DNA from 2 places in the Staphylococcus sp. acrmy genome. Region 1 is predicted to be linked to the other one. Evidence: riboswitches for the same ligand, from Rfam matches in the RefSeq annotation. Region 1 holds a riboswitch; the other holds the start of a gene.
What was found. A riboswitch is a leader RNA that binds a small molecule or an ion and turns the genes downstream of it on or off. The one in region 1 is predicted to bind thiamine pyrophosphate.
Positions count from the first base shown of each region.

Region 2: another riboswitch for thiamine pyrophosphate. It lies ahead of FH144_RS01360 (ABC transporter substrate-binding protein); the one in region 1 lies ahead of FH144_RS00605 (3-oxoacyl-ACP reductase).

Region 1 is NZ_JALCVE010000001.1:123,588-132,427, reverse strand. It holds gene FH144_RS00610 (LLM class flavin-dependent oxidoreductase) at 1-791, opposite strand, end outside; gene FH144_RS00605 (3-oxoacyl-ACP reductase) at 840-1,589, opposite strand; TPP riboswitch at 1,724-1,825, opposite strand; gene FH144_RS00600 (5,10-methylene-tetrahydrofolate dehydrogenase) at 2,079-3,269, shown strand; gene FH144_RS00595 (5,10-methylene-tetrahydrofolate dehydrogenase) at 3,266-4,378, shown strand; gene FH144_RS00590 (hypothetical protein) at 4,466-4,645, opposite strand; gene FH144_RS00585 (phosphoadenylyl-sulfate reductase) at 4,910-5,641, shown strand; gene FH144_RS00580 (assimilatory sulfite reductase (NADPH) flavoprotein subunit) at 5,893-7,767, shown strand; gene cysI (assimilatory sulfite reductase (NADPH) hemoprotein subunit) at 7,785-8,840, shown strand, end outside.
Region 2 is NZ_JALCVE010000001.1:275,287-284,126, reverse strand. It holds gene FH144_RS01380 (PTS mannitol transporter subunit IIBC) at 1-530, opposite strand, end outside; gene FH144_RS01375 (zinc ribbon domain-containing protein) at 1,171-1,386, shown strand; gene rarD (EamA family transporter RarD) at 1,672-2,577, shown strand; gene FH144_RS01365 (hypothetical protein) at 2,852-5,101, shown strand; gene FH144_RS01360 (ABC transporter substrate-binding protein) at 6,020-6,928, opposite strand; TPP riboswitch at 6,986-7,088, opposite strand; gene FH144_RS01355 (CPBP family intramembrane glutamic endopeptidase) at 7,884-8,696, opposite strand.

The sequences.
Region 1 (8,840 bases):
CTAGGATTTACAGTGGTCTTAGCCATTTCAGCATCTAGGCGTTCACGGTAACGGCGTGCTTGTTTAATATTCCAAGATACTGAATAAACAGCATCGGCATATTTCGTTGCTAAAGCGATGCCTTGCTTTGAAGCACCTGCTTGCATTGCAACGGGTTTACCTTGTGGACTTTGTGGGGTCGTTAACGGTCCACGCACTTGGAAATATTTGCCTTTATGTTGAAGCGGTTGAATATTTGAATTATCTATCAATGTACCTTGTTCACGATTAGGTTGAAAATCATCCGTAGACCAAGATTCAAACAAACCGTTCATGACGTGAGCGAATTCGTCAGCCTTTTCATAACGGATAGAATGGTCGGGTAAAGCAGGCATGCTATGGTTCTGAGCTTCTAAATCGGTCATAGAGGTTACCAGATTCCAACCGACACGACCTCCAGTAATATGGTCGAGACTTAAGAGTTGGCGAGCAACCGTAAATGGATTTGAAAATGTGCTCGAAATGGTGGGTACTAAGCCAACATGTTGTGTTACTTGCGAAATTGCTGTTAAGTTAATCAGTGGATCAAACCAAAAGCTTGGCATAGTAGTAAAGCCAGGATTAAATGATTGGTTATCGGCGAAGAACACGACATCAAATAAGCCTTTCTCTGATAGTTGAGCAAGATGTTGATAATAGGTAACATCTCCAACGCGCTCAATACTCGAATCAGGGTGTTGCCAAGCGGCCTGGTGATGACCACAACCATAAATCAAAATACCTATGTGTAAATGATGATTATCTTTAGGCATAGCTACATAAACACTCCAATTTGAAATCAGTCGTCGTTCATTGGTGGATTAATTCATCGTTAAACCGCCATCAACTGTTATATTTTGACCAGTAATACCACTAGCTGCTTCTGTGCTTAAGTATGCGATTAAGTTAGCTAAGTCTTGAGGTGTCGTTACTTTGCGTAGTGGTGTAGTTTGTGCGATTAAATCAAATACTTCCGGCGTCGTGACTGCACTCGCATCTGTGGTCTTTAATAAGCCACCAGACACGAGATTAGCAGTGATACCGTATTGTCCTAATTCGGCTGCTACATTACGTGTGAAACCAATTAATCCAGCCTTAGCCGTCGTATATTCATGATAAGGTACGACAGGGTTTTGATATAAATTAGTACCAATACTAATGACACTACCAGCACCGCGTTCGATAAATTGAGGTATCACACTTTGCGTGACATTAAACGCAGCTTTCAAAGTGCCGTCAATTTGTTGTTGATAATCTTCCCAAGTAAGATCTTTAAACGCTTTTTGTGCAACCGGATCAAACTTGAAATTAACTAACGCATTATTTACAACGACATCAATTTGGCCAAAGTGGTCTGTCGCTTCTTTAACTAAACGTTCCACGTCTTCACGTTGTGTCACGTCAGCTTGAATAGCAATAGCCTTTTCACCAATCTCAGAAGCAATCCGTTCAGCCGCCTCCTTACTATTGTTGTAATTAATCACGACTTGGAAGCCTTGCTCAGCCAATGTTTTAACAATGGTCGCTCCTAAACCGCGACTACTTCCTGTTACTAATACTGTTCTAGCCATGTATACCGTACCTCCGTACATCTCATTTACAGTAAAAAAATACGCAACCTTCACTAGAGGAAAGTTGCGTAAATAGTAGATGTTATACGTCTATATAAAGAGTTGACAAATTTGTCACATCTCAATATTTATCTAAAATTTATCCCACACTTTCCTACGCTAGTACGATCTAGTTCAGGTTCAAAGGGTTTAGAGCTTTACTCTATCTCAGTTAAAAAACACCCCTAGTGCATATATTTATACTATAGTTACAATTTATAAGTTTTAATTTAATAAGTCAAGGCTATTTAGTTAAGTGTGCCAAAAGTTAAGACGATTTCAATTAATATAATTATATTAACTAATTTGATAATAAAAAGTATTTGCAATTATATAAGATAGAGCTTACGCTTATTCAATGATTTGATATGTTCGTATAGTTTATACTTTTTGAAAATGCAGTTCTTAACTTAATCAAAATAAATAGTAAAACAAGAAAGGAGGGATATGATGGCGTATACCATTGGACTAATACCGTCACCTGGCGTGGCGCATAAACTAGTAGATAAAGCAGTACCTAAAGTTCAAAAGCTCTTACACGAGCGTATCGATGACAATCAACAATGGAACTTTGAAAGCAAAGTAGACTTGTTAATCGGTTCGGCGGAAGATGTGTACGAAAGTATCGATAAAGCTACCGACATGAAAGAACGTTACGGTTGGGATTTTGTCATTAGTATTACTGACTTACCAAGTATCTCTAATAATAAAGTAGTGATTAGTGACTACACTAGTGAGAGTCAAGTGTCTATGCTTTCATTACCGTCACTAGGGTGGATAGATTTAGAACGTAAATTAGTGAATAGCATAGCCACTCTAGTCGAACAACTTTATAGTGACAATACGAAAGAGAGACCGAAAGTACATCCGCTAATTCGTCCAGAGGCTGTCGACCCAAGAGAAGACGAGAGTTCGAAGCGACGTTACATTAATCGTTTTTTAATTTTAGGATGGTTGCAACTCATTTTAGGATTAACCCGCTCTAATGAACCATGGAAGACCATCTTCAACTTTAAAAAGATTATCTCCGTTGCTTTTGCGACTGGGACATATGTGTCCATCTTCTCGATGCCTTGGGAATTAAGTGTGCAATATTCACCGCTTCGATTTATCATTCTAATGCTTACGGCAATTATAGGTATGGCTGCATGGTTGTTTTATGCGCATCAATTAGGTGAACGGAAGACTGCTAAATCACAACGTGTCTACCGTTATATTTATAATTCTACAACCGTGCTCACTTTAATCATTATTACGGTAATGAACTATGTGATTCTTTATATCTTGTTAGCAATCAGTATTTCATTATTTGTACCTGTGAGTTTATTCAATAGTTGGACGAGTGCGAACCCAGATTTCACTTTTCTAAATTATGTAAAATTATTATGGTTTGTAGCTTCATTAGGCTTATTAGCCGGCGCGATGGGGTCTACAGTTGAGAACGAGGAGAAGATACGCAAGATTACGTATTCCTATCGTCAATATCACCGTTATAAAGAAGCGGAAAAAGAAGAACGTCAATCAAAATCACAAGATGAAACACAACAAGAAGTGGCACAAACGGCTTCTAATAAGCAAGTAAAAGATGAAGAACAATATGAAGGTAAAAAACAAGACCATAGAGAGGAGGATGAATCATGAGTGAAGAAAAGACCATTGGCTTAGTAGTAGCGCCTGGCGTGACTGAAAAATTAGCCGAGAGTTTAGTGGACGATATCCCTAATATCTTATCTAAACAGAATAATAACCAACATGACTGGAAAGTCGACCTCGTGGTTGATCCTCTTACTGGTTATGCCGAATCTGTAGAGAAAATCTTTAAGAAAATACAAGATTATCACGATAAAAGACAATGGGATTATGTGGTGGCAGTCACAGACTTACCGATGTTTCATAACCATCGTGTATTAGCATTAGATATTAATAAGAAAAATGGTGCGGCTATCTTCTCATACCCAGCGTTTGGTTGGCGTCCTGTTAAAAATCGTTTTAAACGATCAATCGTAGCCATTATTAATGAGGTACATCACTCTGAAGAACGTCATGAAGAGTATGATGAAGATGATGACGCCAAATATGCGATTAATAAACAATTTCCATTATCAAAAATTGATAAAACAGAAGTGTATTTAGATGAAACGGAAAACTATCATTTGCGTTACTTATCCAATTCACGTTCTGCAGGCATGATCCGTTTAGTCAGTGGGATGACCTTTGCGAATAATCCATTAAATATGATGGCGAGTTTAAGTAATATTGTCGCTATCGCTTTTACCACTGGCGCATTTGGTCTTATTTTCACTACAATGTGGCAGATGAGTATGGAATTCTCAATGTGGCGTCTATTCGGTATTTCAGTGATTGCCGTTATCGGTATGTTGATATGGGTCATGCTATCTCATGAATTATGGGAATCCACTAAAAAAAGTAATAATAAACGACTCACATGGTTATACAATTTAACCACAGTGATGACCTTATTTGTTGCCATTATTATCTATTATATTATTCTCTACACGTTGTTCTTAATTGCGGAACTTGTGTTGTTACCGCCAGACTTTTTAGGACAACAGGTAGGATTGAAAAGAGCAGCCGGCTTTGATTTATATTTAAGTATCCCATGGTTTGCAGCATCGATTTCAACCGTAGCTGGTGCCATTGGTGCAGGTCTATTAAATGATCAACTCATTAAAGAAAGCACGTATGGTTATCGTCAACAAATGCGTTACCATAACCGTGATGAAGATTGAGAAAAAACTAACATCTAAGGTAAACGCCTGACTAGATGTTAGTTTTCTTTAGTTAAGTAGTATGATAGTCGGAATTCGAGTTGAGTTTTATTTTTTTCTAGTGAAAAATAACATTATTAAGATAGAAACTGCTAATAATATTTGAGAAAAAGCTATAGAAACATTAATGACTTTAAACATTATCAAAATATTAATAATCATAATGATGATGACGATTAGTAATAAAATCATCTCAAAACGATTTAATTTTTTACGATTATCTTTCATTAAGTTTCCTCCTTATAATTATGTTGGAATACAAAATAATAAATTTGATTACATGAACCTGTACTTAATGCTAGTATAGGTTTTTTCTATAAACTATAAAATTACTTCGAGGTCATTTAGTTAAACCTTCACATTAAATAAGGAACTTTGTCAAAACGCCTTGACTTTCCATTTAAAAATGGTAAAGTATTAACATATTATTCTGACAATTCTGATAGGATTTGTTTAATAAATTTGTGAACAGTGAGGGGGAATCATAAGTTTATGTCAGTACAGAAAATTACGTATGAGAACTTTGAGAGCGACCCTTTCATCGATTCTATAACAGGTAACGACGCAACTAAAGGGGCCTATGAAATTCTAGATTGGGCTTATAGCACATATGGTGATTCCATCGTTTATTCATGTAGTTTTGGCGCAGAGAGTATGGTACTTATTGATTTGATTTCTCAAATTAAACCAGATGCTCAAATTGTATTTCTAGATACTGATTTACATTTTCAAGAAACTTATGATCTAATCGATAGAGTAAAGGAAAAGTATCCACAACTTCGCATCGAGATGAAGAAGCCAGATTTAACGCTAGAAGAACAAGCTGAGAAATATAATCCAGCTTTATGGAAGAATGACCCGAACCAATGCTGTTATATTAGAAAGATTAAACCATTAGAAGAAGTCTTAGGCGGGGCAGTCGCTTGGGTTTCTGGATTACGTCGTGCGCAGTCGCCTACACGTGCTAATACAAACTTTATTAATAAAGATGAGCGTTTTAAATCGATTAAAGTGTGTCCGTTAATTTATTGGACGGAGGATGAAGTGTGGGATTATATTAAGCAACACGAGTTGCCTTATAATACGTTACACGATCAACATTACCCAAGCATCGGTTGTATTCCATGTACATCTCCTGTATTTGATTCAAGTGATTCTAGAGCAGGACGTTGGTCTAATTTTGAAAAGACAGAATGTGGATTACATGTTGCAGATAAACCTTAAAATATAAGGTAAAATTTTTTAATTATAAAACATAGTATTCTGATAGGTTTTAAAAAGAAATTCTGAAATACGAGAGTCGGATAGATGGAAGTGGCTAAGACATTAATAATTAGTTCTTTGCGAAAATGATAAACGGCATCTGACGAGTATCCTAAACACTTTTGTCCCACCCTCTTGTATTTCTTACATAATAAAAATAGTATATTATTTATAATAGAAGATTATTTTTACGGAATAAGAGGTGGATACGATTGAATTTAAGTGTCACTAATAGCCCATTTACAGAAGGACAAGCCACACAAATTAATGAATTACTACAAACACTCACACCAGAACAAAAAGTTTGGCTAAGCGGTTATTTAGTTGCGAATCAACAATTTTCAACTAATGCATCAACTTCAACTCAATCACAAGCGCAAACTAGTACGCCAGGGCAAGGCGAACTGTCGGAAAGCACTGAAGCTATGCTTCAACAAAATGAACCAACTATGGTACCTGAGAAACGTGCTATCACATTGCTTTACGGTTCTGAAACAGGCAATGCGAAAGGCTTAGCCGAAATCTTTGAAGAACGTCTATCTAACATTGGGCATAAAGTAACGTTAAAAGCGATGGACGACTTTAAAGCTAAAAATCTTAAAAACGTTGAAGACTTATTTATCATTACGTCAACACAAGGCGAAGGTGACCCACCAGATAACGCTGCTGAATTGCACGAGTTTATCCACGGTAGAAAAGCACCGAAACTTGAATGTGTCAGATTCTCTGTTTTAGCGTTAGGTGACCAAACCTATGAATTCTTCTGCCAAACTGGTCGCGACTTCGATAGAAAGCTTGGAGAACTAGGTGCCGAAAGAATTTATGAACGTGTCGATTGTGACGTCGATTATGAAGAAGACGCTGAAAAGTGGATGGCCAACGTCATCAATGCGATTGATACAGAACCAGAAGGTACACAAAGTGAACAAGTAGTCAGCGAATCTATTAAATCTGCGAAAGAAAAGAAATTCTCTAAAGCGAATCCTTATGAAGCAGAAGTATTAGAGAATATTAACTTAAACGGTCAAGGCTCTAATAAAGAAACACGTCATATTGAATTCTTATTAGACAATTTTGGCGAAGAATATGAAGTTGGCGATTGTTTAGTCGTTTTACCACAAAATGATCCAGCACTAGTCGATTTATTAATCAGTACACTTGGCTGGGACCCAAATGAACAAGTTTCAATTTCAGATGAAGGTGACACGCTATCATTAGAAGAAGCGCTAACGTCTCATTTTGAAATTACAAAATTAACTAAACCGTTACTACTCAATGCGGCATCATTCTTCGACAATGATGAACTTTCAGAAAAAACTGAAGATAGAGAATGGGTTCAAAATTACATCGAAGGTCGTGACTTCATCGACTTATTAAATGACTTCGCAACAACTGAATTACAACCGGAGAACTTATATCAATTACTTAGAAAACTCCCACCTAGAGAGTATTCAATCTCAAGTAGTTACCAAGCGTTACCGGATGAAGTACACATCACCGTTGGAGCAGTAAGATATAACACGCATGGTCGAGATCGCTCAGGCGTCTGCTCAGTACAATTTGCGGAACGTATTCAACCAGGTGATACAGTGCCGATTTACTTAAAACGTAATCCTAACTTTAAATTCCCTACAGAGGGAGACACACCAGTGATTATGATTGGTCCTGGTACAGGGGTTGCACCATTTAGAGCGTATATGCAAGAACGTGAAGAACGTGGCTTTAAAGGCAACACATGGTTATTCTTTGGAGACCAACACTTCACAACTGACTTCTTATACCAAACTGAATGGCAAGAGTGGTTGAAAGATGGAGTCCTAGGTAAAATGAATGTCGCTTTCTCACGTGATACAGATGAAAAAGTTTATGTACAACATCGCATTGTAGAGCACAGTGAAGAATTTAATCAATGGCTTCAAAATGGGGCTTCAATTTATATTTGTGGCGATGAGAAACATATGGCTAAAGATGTACATCAAGCGATTCGCAACGTCTTAGTGAAAGAACAAAACTTGTCTGAAGAAGAAGCAGAAGACTATTTAAAACAAATGAAAAAAGATAAACGTTATCAACGAGATGTGTACTAAAGAAAGGGTGGTACTTAATGGCTAAATCAAACAAGCAAATTTCAGATGAATTAGACCACAAACTTGACGCTTTAGAATATATAAAAGATGAGAGTAACTATTTACGTGGCACAATCGAAGAAGGATTGGCATACCCATTGACAGGTGCCATCTCAGATGATGACACGAAACTATTAAAGTTCCACGGTAGTTACCAACAAGATGATAGAGATTTACGTGACGAACGTCGTAAACAAAAGCTTGAACCGGCATATAGCTTTATGATTCGTGTCCGTCTACCAGGCGGTAAAGCCACACCGGAACAATGGATTGCGATGGACGATATTTCAAACAAATACGCAAATCATACTTTGAAATTAACGACACGCCAGACCTTCCAGTTCCACGGCATTTTAAAAAGAAATTTAAAAACATCAATGAAAAAAATCAATGACTCAGTACTTGATACGATTGCGGCATGTGGGGACGTTAACCGTAATACAATGTGTAACCCTAACCCGTACCAATCAAGTATTCATAAAGAAATTAATGACTATGCGACGGCAATAAGTAATCATTTACTACCACAAACACATGCATATCATGAAATTTGGCTAGACGGTGAAAAGGTACTCGATTCTTCAGAAGAAGTAGAACCAATGTACGGTAAGAAATATTTACCACGTAAGTTCAAAATCGGTATCGCCGTGCCACCAACCAACGATATTGACGTCTACTCTCAAGATATCGGTTTAATCGGCATCATTGAAGATGACCAGTTAGTCGGTTTCAATGTAACAATCGGTGGCGGTATGGGTATGACCCATGGTAATACTGATACCTACCCTCAAGTTGGGCGCTTAGCTGGATTTATTCCTAAAGATAAAGTAGTAGATGTTTGTGAAAAGATATTAACGATTCAACGCGACTACGGCAATCGTGAGAATCGTAAGAATGCACGTTTCAAATACACGGTCGATCGTTTAGGTGTTGAAAAGGTAGTCGAAGAACTCAATTCACGATTGGGTTGGGACATTCAAGAGGCAAGAGACTTCGAATTCGAACATAACGGCGATCGTCTAGGCTGGATTGAA
Region 2 (8,840 bases), 150 kb from region 1:
ACTAAGAATTCAACTGCCACTGATAAGATATGCATAATGAATTGCATGATTGGCGCCAAGATTTTGAAGCCAAGGATTGTCATAATAAATGCTAGAATACCTGCTGAGAAGTTGTTGAATAACATTTCAAAGCCTTGTGGTGTTCTAGGTTGTAGGAATTGGTCGATTTTCTTCATTAACCAACCTACTAAAGGACCCATAATCATTGCGCCAAGTAACATTGGTGTATCTGGTAATGCAACGATAACCCCCATAGTTGCTGTCGCGGCAACGATACCACCACGTAGGTCGTGGATTAAGCGGCCACCACTGAATGCGATAAGTAATGGAATTAAGTATGTGATCATTGGTCTTGCTAATTGAGAAAGTTCTTTATTAGGGAACCAACCATTATCTATGAAAATCGCAGCGATAAAGCCCCATGCGATGAACGCACCGATGTTTGGCATGATCATACTACTAAGGAATGAACCAAACGCTTGGACTTTACGGCCGAGACCTTTTTTCTCTTGTGTTTCTGTCTGAGCCATAACTACACCTCTTTTTTTATTATTATTGTGTGTCTTTATTGTAAGGGGGAGAGAAAGCGTCTACAACATAAAGAAAATGCGACTTTGTCACAATAAATGTGACAAGAGTATGTATAACTAGAAGTATTCTAAATTAATGTCTGTGTTGGTTATTTTTATTGAAAATGAGGATGGCGTAGGGAGCAAGAGGAGTGTAAAAATGGTGACGATGAAGGTGGTTATTGGATGGCAAGAGAAGGATGGCGTGGATGACAAGTGGTAGGTAGGGACTCACTTTCGTTGAGACGCGTTCCTGTGGGAAAGGCTCGTGCCTGTAGTCACTCGGCACTTTCTATTCCACTAGGAGTCGCTCAACTGCGTTCGTTGTGACGTGGGAGGTTATTCGAGTAATTCTCTATATTATTGTTGTGGTGTTTGAGTGATGCTATTTTTAGCAAAGTGGTAGGTAGGGACTCACTTTCGTTGAGACGCGTTCCTGTGGGAAAGGCTCGTGCCTGTGGTCACTCGGCACTTTCTATTCCACTAGGAGTCGCTCAACTACATTCGTTGTGGCGTGAGGTCATTATTTAAGAAATGAACGATTATTTAAAGGATAAATAGGTTAAATAATAAATAAGTAAATATTTAAGGAGTGAGGTATATGTCAGAGACACAAGATACAGGTTGTATTAAGTGTGGACATACTGAAGTTGAAGAAGGTACGTTATCAGCTACAGGTTCAGGAATCTCAAAATTATTAGATTTACAGCACAATAACTTTAAAACCATAACATGTAAAAATTGTGGTTATACTGAGTTCTATAAAGAAAGTGCAAATAGAAAAAGAGACTTCATCGATTTATTCTTTGGAGGATAAAAGATAAATACTTTTAAACAGTGGGGTAAGAGCCACTGTTTTTTTGTGTTTTCTTTAATTTAAGATCATATTTTGTAAAGAGGATAGTAACCAGTTGGAAATGTTATAGGTTAGGCTTCGGGTTGTGTGGCTGTATAGTGCAGGGTGTCTAAAATCAGGGAAATTCAGCTTAAAATAAACAAGAATTCTAATTTTGTAGGACTTACATGTATCCAATTGTTGTAACTATTGGTACGATAATCTTAATACTTTATTTCCATGGAAATACAATTGGGAGGTGTGGTTATGGATTCTAATACTGAATTTAAAAAAGGAGTCTTGTTTGCGTTAGGTGCGCATTTATTATGGGGAGTTCTTCCTATTTATTGGAAATTAATAGGGGGAATAAGTGCGTTTGAAATTCTTGCCTATCGTATCGTGTTATCAATGATTTTTATGGTGCTCATGATTTTCATTTTGAAGAAAACGAACACATTTAAGCGAGACATAACAAATTTAGTTTCACATCCGATACAACTTATCGTGATTATCATTGCGGGGTACGTTATTACGATAAACTGGGGAACATTCATATGGGCAGTGTCAAATGGACATGTGCTACAGGCAAGTTTAGGTTATTACATTAACCCATTAGTAAGTATTCTATTGGCGTTCATTTTCCTAAAAGAGAGATTTAATAAGTTTGAAACGTTGGCTATTATCTTTGCGATGGTGGGCGTAGTCTACATGACCATTCGTGTCGGCGAGTTTCCGTTTATTTCACTAATGCTAGCATTTTCATTTGGTATTTATGGTTTGCTTAAAAAATTAGTGCGAGTTGAAGCGATGAGTAGTATCGCAATAGAATGTATCGTTACTGCACCGACGGGTCTTATTTACATGGCTTACTTATGGCAAACGAGTCAAAGTTCAGTAGGTATAAATATGGATAGTTTCTGGCTTCTATTTTCAGGGATGATTACGGCAGTGCCACTGATCTTATTCTCAGCAGGTGCTAAACGTATCCCACTATCATTAACTGGCTTTATTCAATACGTCAGCCCAACGCTAATATTTATCCTAGGCATCTTCGCCTTTAAAGAACCATTCGATATTCATCAATTGATTACGTTTATATTCATTTGGGTTGGTATCGCGTTATATAGTATTTCTCAATACGTGAAAATGAAACGTAACGCTAGACCTCAATAATGTGAATTTAATACATCGTAAAGGAATTTCTATATAACGTAGGAATTCCTTTTTTAATTCAATTCTATGTAAAAAAATTCAATTTTTACCACAAGCTTTCAACTTAATATTACTTATTAGATTTATTATCAAAGATTAATTATAGATACAATTTTGAAACTACAAATACATAAATTAAATAAAAAATGTGCACAATTTGTTGTAGAAATAAAAATTTAATTAAAATATAATTATATAGTGTTTTTTAAAATAGAAGCTTTATAGGAGACGGTATATGGAATTTTTGGGATTTTTAATAATTATAGGGTTAAGTGCATTTTTTTATAAGAAAATTAAATTGTCTTTGGCACAATCAATAGGTTTAGCAATTGGAAGTATTATATTATTAAATATTTTATTTTATACTATTCTATTTCTCGGTTTTAAAGTATCAATAATTTTGGTTTTCATCGTTGTAGCTATACTTTTGTTTTTACAGAGAAAAAATATCTCTGATTGGAAAAAAGGGGATATAGTAGTAGATAATACTATTGAATTTAGTAGTGAGATTGAAAGTATGGCTATAGAGAGCGATATGATTGGTGAAAATATTCCTATAAACAGAGCAGAATATTTTAACATGGGGACTGAACAAAATATATCTGAAGATGTTTATCCTATTATATATAATGCGAAACCAGCAAAAAATGAAATGAAGTTTATGGAGTATGGATATTTAATAACTACAAACGAAATTGTATTAAATAGACAAATAAAAAATAAAAATAAAGAAGATAAGAAAGAAAAATACACAAATGAAAAAGTTAGCATTCCATTTCAAAATTTATATAAGCAATATAGATTTGGAAAAACATCTTATCTATTATATTACGAACGTCCTAATATGATAGTTAGAAATTTACCAGAGTCGTTAGCAAATAAAATAAATTTTGTTATTGAATCAGGGTGGTCTAAAATTGTAAATGAAGCGTTAAAAAATAAAGCATTTACAGAAACTGAAGTTGAAGAAAATAAACAAACTAAAGAATTAGAGAAAATATTTGAGAATATTAAAGATAACTTAGATATTAATAATATTTCAAATTCAATGAGTAATGCTCAGTTTGCAAATGTTAGTTTGCAAATGAATGAAGACTTGAATAGGTCTCAAATTAACGCTAGATTTAGTGAGAGAACTGATAAAACAACTGGTGAACGAGTAAAAGCCAAAGGTTATGGTGTGGCTGGAGAACATGCGGGAACGGCGTTTGATAAATTAAAAATGAAAAATGCTGAAGGTTTCGGTCATAAGAATAAAAAAAATGGTCCAGATAGAGCTGTAAACGGTAAATTCATTCAAACAAAATATTGTAAAAATGCTAAAGCTAGTGTGAATTCAGCGTTCCACACTGTAGATAAACATCAAACTGCTAAATACATATACAAGAAAAAAATGATGATTTTAGAGGTTCCAAAAGATCAATATTCGGAAGCAATAAAAGAAATGAAGAGAAAAATAGAAGGTGGGGCTGTCCCCCATGAAAATAATCCTAACAATGCACATAAATATATAAAAAAAGGTGCTTTAACTTACAATCAAGCACAAATTGCTCAAACAAGTATATTTGATAGTAAAAAACATTCAGTTTATATAGACTCACAAGGAAATAAAAAAACTGTAACGTTAGCACAAAAGATTAAATACTCTGCAGGTATTGATTTTATACACGGGGCAAGTACGGCAATTCCTGGATCGATAGTCTCAGGTGTATGGATGTATTGGACATGTAGAACCTCTGGCTTAGACTCTAAGGAATCTTTTAAAAAAGCTAGTATTTCATTCATAAAGCCTATTGCTTATAGCGGTTTTACTTTTATGATTGCTTCTCAATTTGCTGGTAGTCAGGCAGGAAAAAAATTAGGACAAGCGTTAATTAATACAAAAGTGGTTAATAAGTTTGCTAAAAATTCTTCTAAAAACGCTACAAAAATGGTGACCGGAGGAACTTTGATAGCTATAAATGTTGCTGTGACGTTTGGGCCAGATGTTTATAATATATTAAAAGGAAGAATTTCTTATAAACAGCTTGTAAAAAATACAGTAGCCACAAGCGCTGGATCTTTAGGTGGATTAGCTGGGGGAGCAGCTTTGGGAACCTCATTTTTACCAGGGATTGGTACAGTTATTGGGGCAACTATTGGAGGAGCTATTTCAACAATGGCAGTAAAAAAAATTATGGATAACTTTGTTGAAGATGATGCTGTTCAAATGATTAGAATTGCAAAAGAAGAGTTTATTGAGGTTGTAATAATGAGTAGTGTGAGTAAAGAAGAATTTGAGTATATAATTAATAAAACATTTTTAAATAAAGACTTCAATAAAATTTTAAAATTAATGTATGCTGCAAACTCACATAGAGACTTTATTAAAGAACTATATAATAATTTATTAATTGAGGTATATGAGCAAAGAAAAGGGCCTGATGATGCTGAAATTATTGCGTTTGTAGAAAGTGTTTATGATAAAAATCAAGGAATAGTTTAGTAATAAAAATAATTTCTTAATTAAAAAAAGTAATAGAATAACTATTAAGGCTCTCTTATGTAATATACTTACAAATTTTGTATTACAAAAGAGGGTCTTTTAAATTTAATATAAAGTATAGATTTATGAAAGTTAGGAATAGTTAATAGATGTGAACTACGTATTTATAATCAGTTAGACTTATTTAGAAATATTCGTGTTTAGTAGCTTTTAAATTTAAGTTAACTTATTTTGCATATTTATCTAAAAAATAAATCATATGACAATAAAATAAAGGATGATATAAAATCTTATTATTACTCTTTTTTGGTAATTATAATACTTAAAATGGTGATTGTAAGAGACGATTATAGTAAATTGTTATCAATCCTAATTAGGAGATAAAGTCAATAAAAAACGCTCGAAATACTAAAATAAAATTTTTAGATTATTTTAAGCCTGGAATAGCGCGACTTTGAAAGTTTTTACGAACTTTTGTCACTAAATAGTGGCTTTTAATTATTGTAAGATTTAAGTACAATTAAAGTAATTCATAGCCAGAGTAATCATTTCTTACTTATGTAGGAGGTGATTATTACTGTTTATTTGCATATTTAATATAAACTTTGAAGTTTTTATTACTTTAAATGTATTTTTATCTTTAGCAATGACTATATTTTTTGGAAAACTCAATAAAAAATAACCCTTTATTATTGGCAGTAATAAAAGGGTTAAATAAACTAGTAAGAAAAATAGAGATTTCATACTCTATATTCTAGCTATGGTGTATGATTCCAACTTGTAATTTACAAGTTGGTTTTTTTATTTATAATGCTAATTTAATACTAGGTTAAGTTTCAATGTCTGTCAAACTCAAAAAGTAATATTTAACTTATAAAATTATTTTATTCAATATAATATTAACATAATCATCACATATCAATCGTGTCTACTAAATAACAAACGGTTTGTAAAATAATCTTTTGGGTTGATAGTTTGTTGAATTTTTCCGGTTTCTTTTAGCCACAATTGTAGGTCGTTGTAGAAATCGTCGCTTATTGATAAATCATTTGTGAAGCATTTTGTTGTGGCTTCGATGGTATCTTTATTTAATTGGTTATTTATATCTGTTTGTGTGTATTGGGCATAGATGTTAATTGCGTCTTCAAGGTTTGTATTGATGTACTGAATTGCTTTTTGAATGACTTTGATAAATCGTTTGATTTTAGTACTTTCTGTATCTAATTTATTAGGCGTAGTAATAAAAATTAATTGGCAAAAGTCTGGTACGTTGTAATCTTTTAAAGCGAAATAATCTACGTTAAGGCCTTTACTTCTTGCTTCTAATATTTCAAAATTTTCAAAGATAAGTGTAGCAGCATCGGCTTTATCATTTAGTAAAGCGTCGGTGTGATAAAAGCTATTGTTAACTGGCGTAATATCACCGTCTTTATACTCTACGCCATCAGCTTCAATCATCGTTTTGGCGATAGCAATGCCACCTAAACCAGGTGCACCAGGATATTGGAGACGTTTGCCAACTAAATCTTTAGGTGTTGTAATGCCTTTATCTTTGTTGTACATTACGCCACCATTCGTATGTAAGTATCTAGCGAATCCTACTACATTTTGGTTGCTTGCTTTATCTTCTACTAAATGGATAGGTTCAGTAATGGCGATATCCATTGAACCATTTTCAATTTCTTCTAATGCATCAAAATGTTTTTCAGGTTCTATCATTTCAATCTCTAAGTCGTGTTCTTTAAACCAACCTTTTTCAATACCTAAAATTAATGGTAAATGATCAGGATTTAAAAACCATTCTAAACCGACTACTAATTTTTCCATAAAAAAATTCCTCCAATAAACAGTTTTCCGTAAAAAAGTGAATGTTGAAAGAAATGCATAAATATATTTTCACTTTCCTACGTTGGTACTAACCAACAGGTTCAAGGGTTGAAAGGTTTACTTTCTCTCAGCAATTAATATTGCCCCCCTAGTGACTTGTTTTACCTATTTATAACATAGCATAGATGAAACTGATATAGAAATTAAAGTTAAAAAGTATTAAAACAATAGCAATAACATTATTGGAAATAGAATGGCTAGATTAAAGAGATTTATAAAGAAACTGACTAAGAGCGTATTATTTTTGGCTGGAAAATAAATGATAAGTGAGCAGACTAATAGAATAAAACTAGCAATGAGAAAGTACACGCAAATGTCGAGACCAACTTGAGATAGGTTATGTAAGTTATAAAGTACGAGCGTTATTGCTATTAAATAGTTGAGCAAATTTAGTCCATATATTAGTAGCTTCATGATTCATCACCACTCCAATAATTAGTTATCGAACTCTCTTTTATCTTATCATGTATGTTTGTTGTAAATTTATTTGAAAAGTTAATAATTGAGACAAGCGATTGTACTATTTTCCCAAATAAAAAATACACTTATAGCATTGGGAGGACTATAAGTGTATTGGCCATAAAGCCTTTTTTGGGAATATACAAATGTTTGGGTTTTAATAAAATGTATGACAGGGTTACATTTTATTGTATGGAATGTTGGTGATTGATAAATGTACTCTAAATTTAAGGAAGTCTAAGTCTAGTACAAACTAATTTGAAAAAGAAAAGAGTATATATTCTCCGGCACATTATAAATAATGCCAAGTTATCCCAAATAGATACTTAATTTATGTATCTAGCTTGTTTTACCCGTTTGTTTTGTTTTAAAACTGTTTTTAACAATAAAATGTATAAATTTAATATCTTTTTGAAAATTATGTAGAAATGAACCTTTATTTCAAAATAATATAAATTAGTCCAAGAATCATGGTAATGCTAGCTGAAGCGTTATTAAGCATATGTACAAGAATACTATCTTTCAAGCTACCACGACGTTGATAGGCCATATACATGCCCATGCCCATTAACATATACATCAAGAAGCCGATAATATTTACTGAAGCATGATTAATAGAGAAGATGGCCGATGATAGAATGAATGGCAACACGAATGCGCCTCTTTTAAAGATAGTTTCTTTGAAAATGCCTCGGAAAGTGTGTTCTTCTAAATATGGTCCGACAAAAGTAATCGCTATAAAGAAAACGATTAAGGCGATAATAATTGATGGGGTTAGATGATCAATGCGTTCTAAATTCTTCATTAATGCTTTATCATTGGCAGACTGTGATTGACCGTATACAACTCCCATTAGTAGAGATAAACCAATTGCCATTACACGCAATAAGAAAAACCAAAGGATATCAATCCCAACATCTCGAGGTTGTAATTTCAAATGTATATTTTCATATGTATGACGACGATAATATGTTCTCACTGCCCAAATCACAAACATTGAGACGATAATGAAAACGACAGATAGACCAATGGTTAGACCTAAGCTATCTTTAGCCACTGTGAGTCCTAAAATTGATAGTGCTAATATTGCTGGAATTTGAACAAAAATCATAAAGAATATAAAAATTAAAACGTTAAGAAATCGATTGCCTTTCGGTTTAACTAACTTTTGATGATTAGGTTCTAGTGGTTCTTGATTCTGAGTTGCCTGAGTACTTGAAGTACGCGTTGAATCCATAGTTTGTTCCAAAGTGTTAACCTACTTTCTATATATTTAATGATGTTACCAATCGTACATGGTATATTTTCATCATACCATATATAGAATGAATCTCTAACACGTCTTAAAATGGTGTTTTATAGATTGGAATAGATAAATAAAGTGTGATGAGAG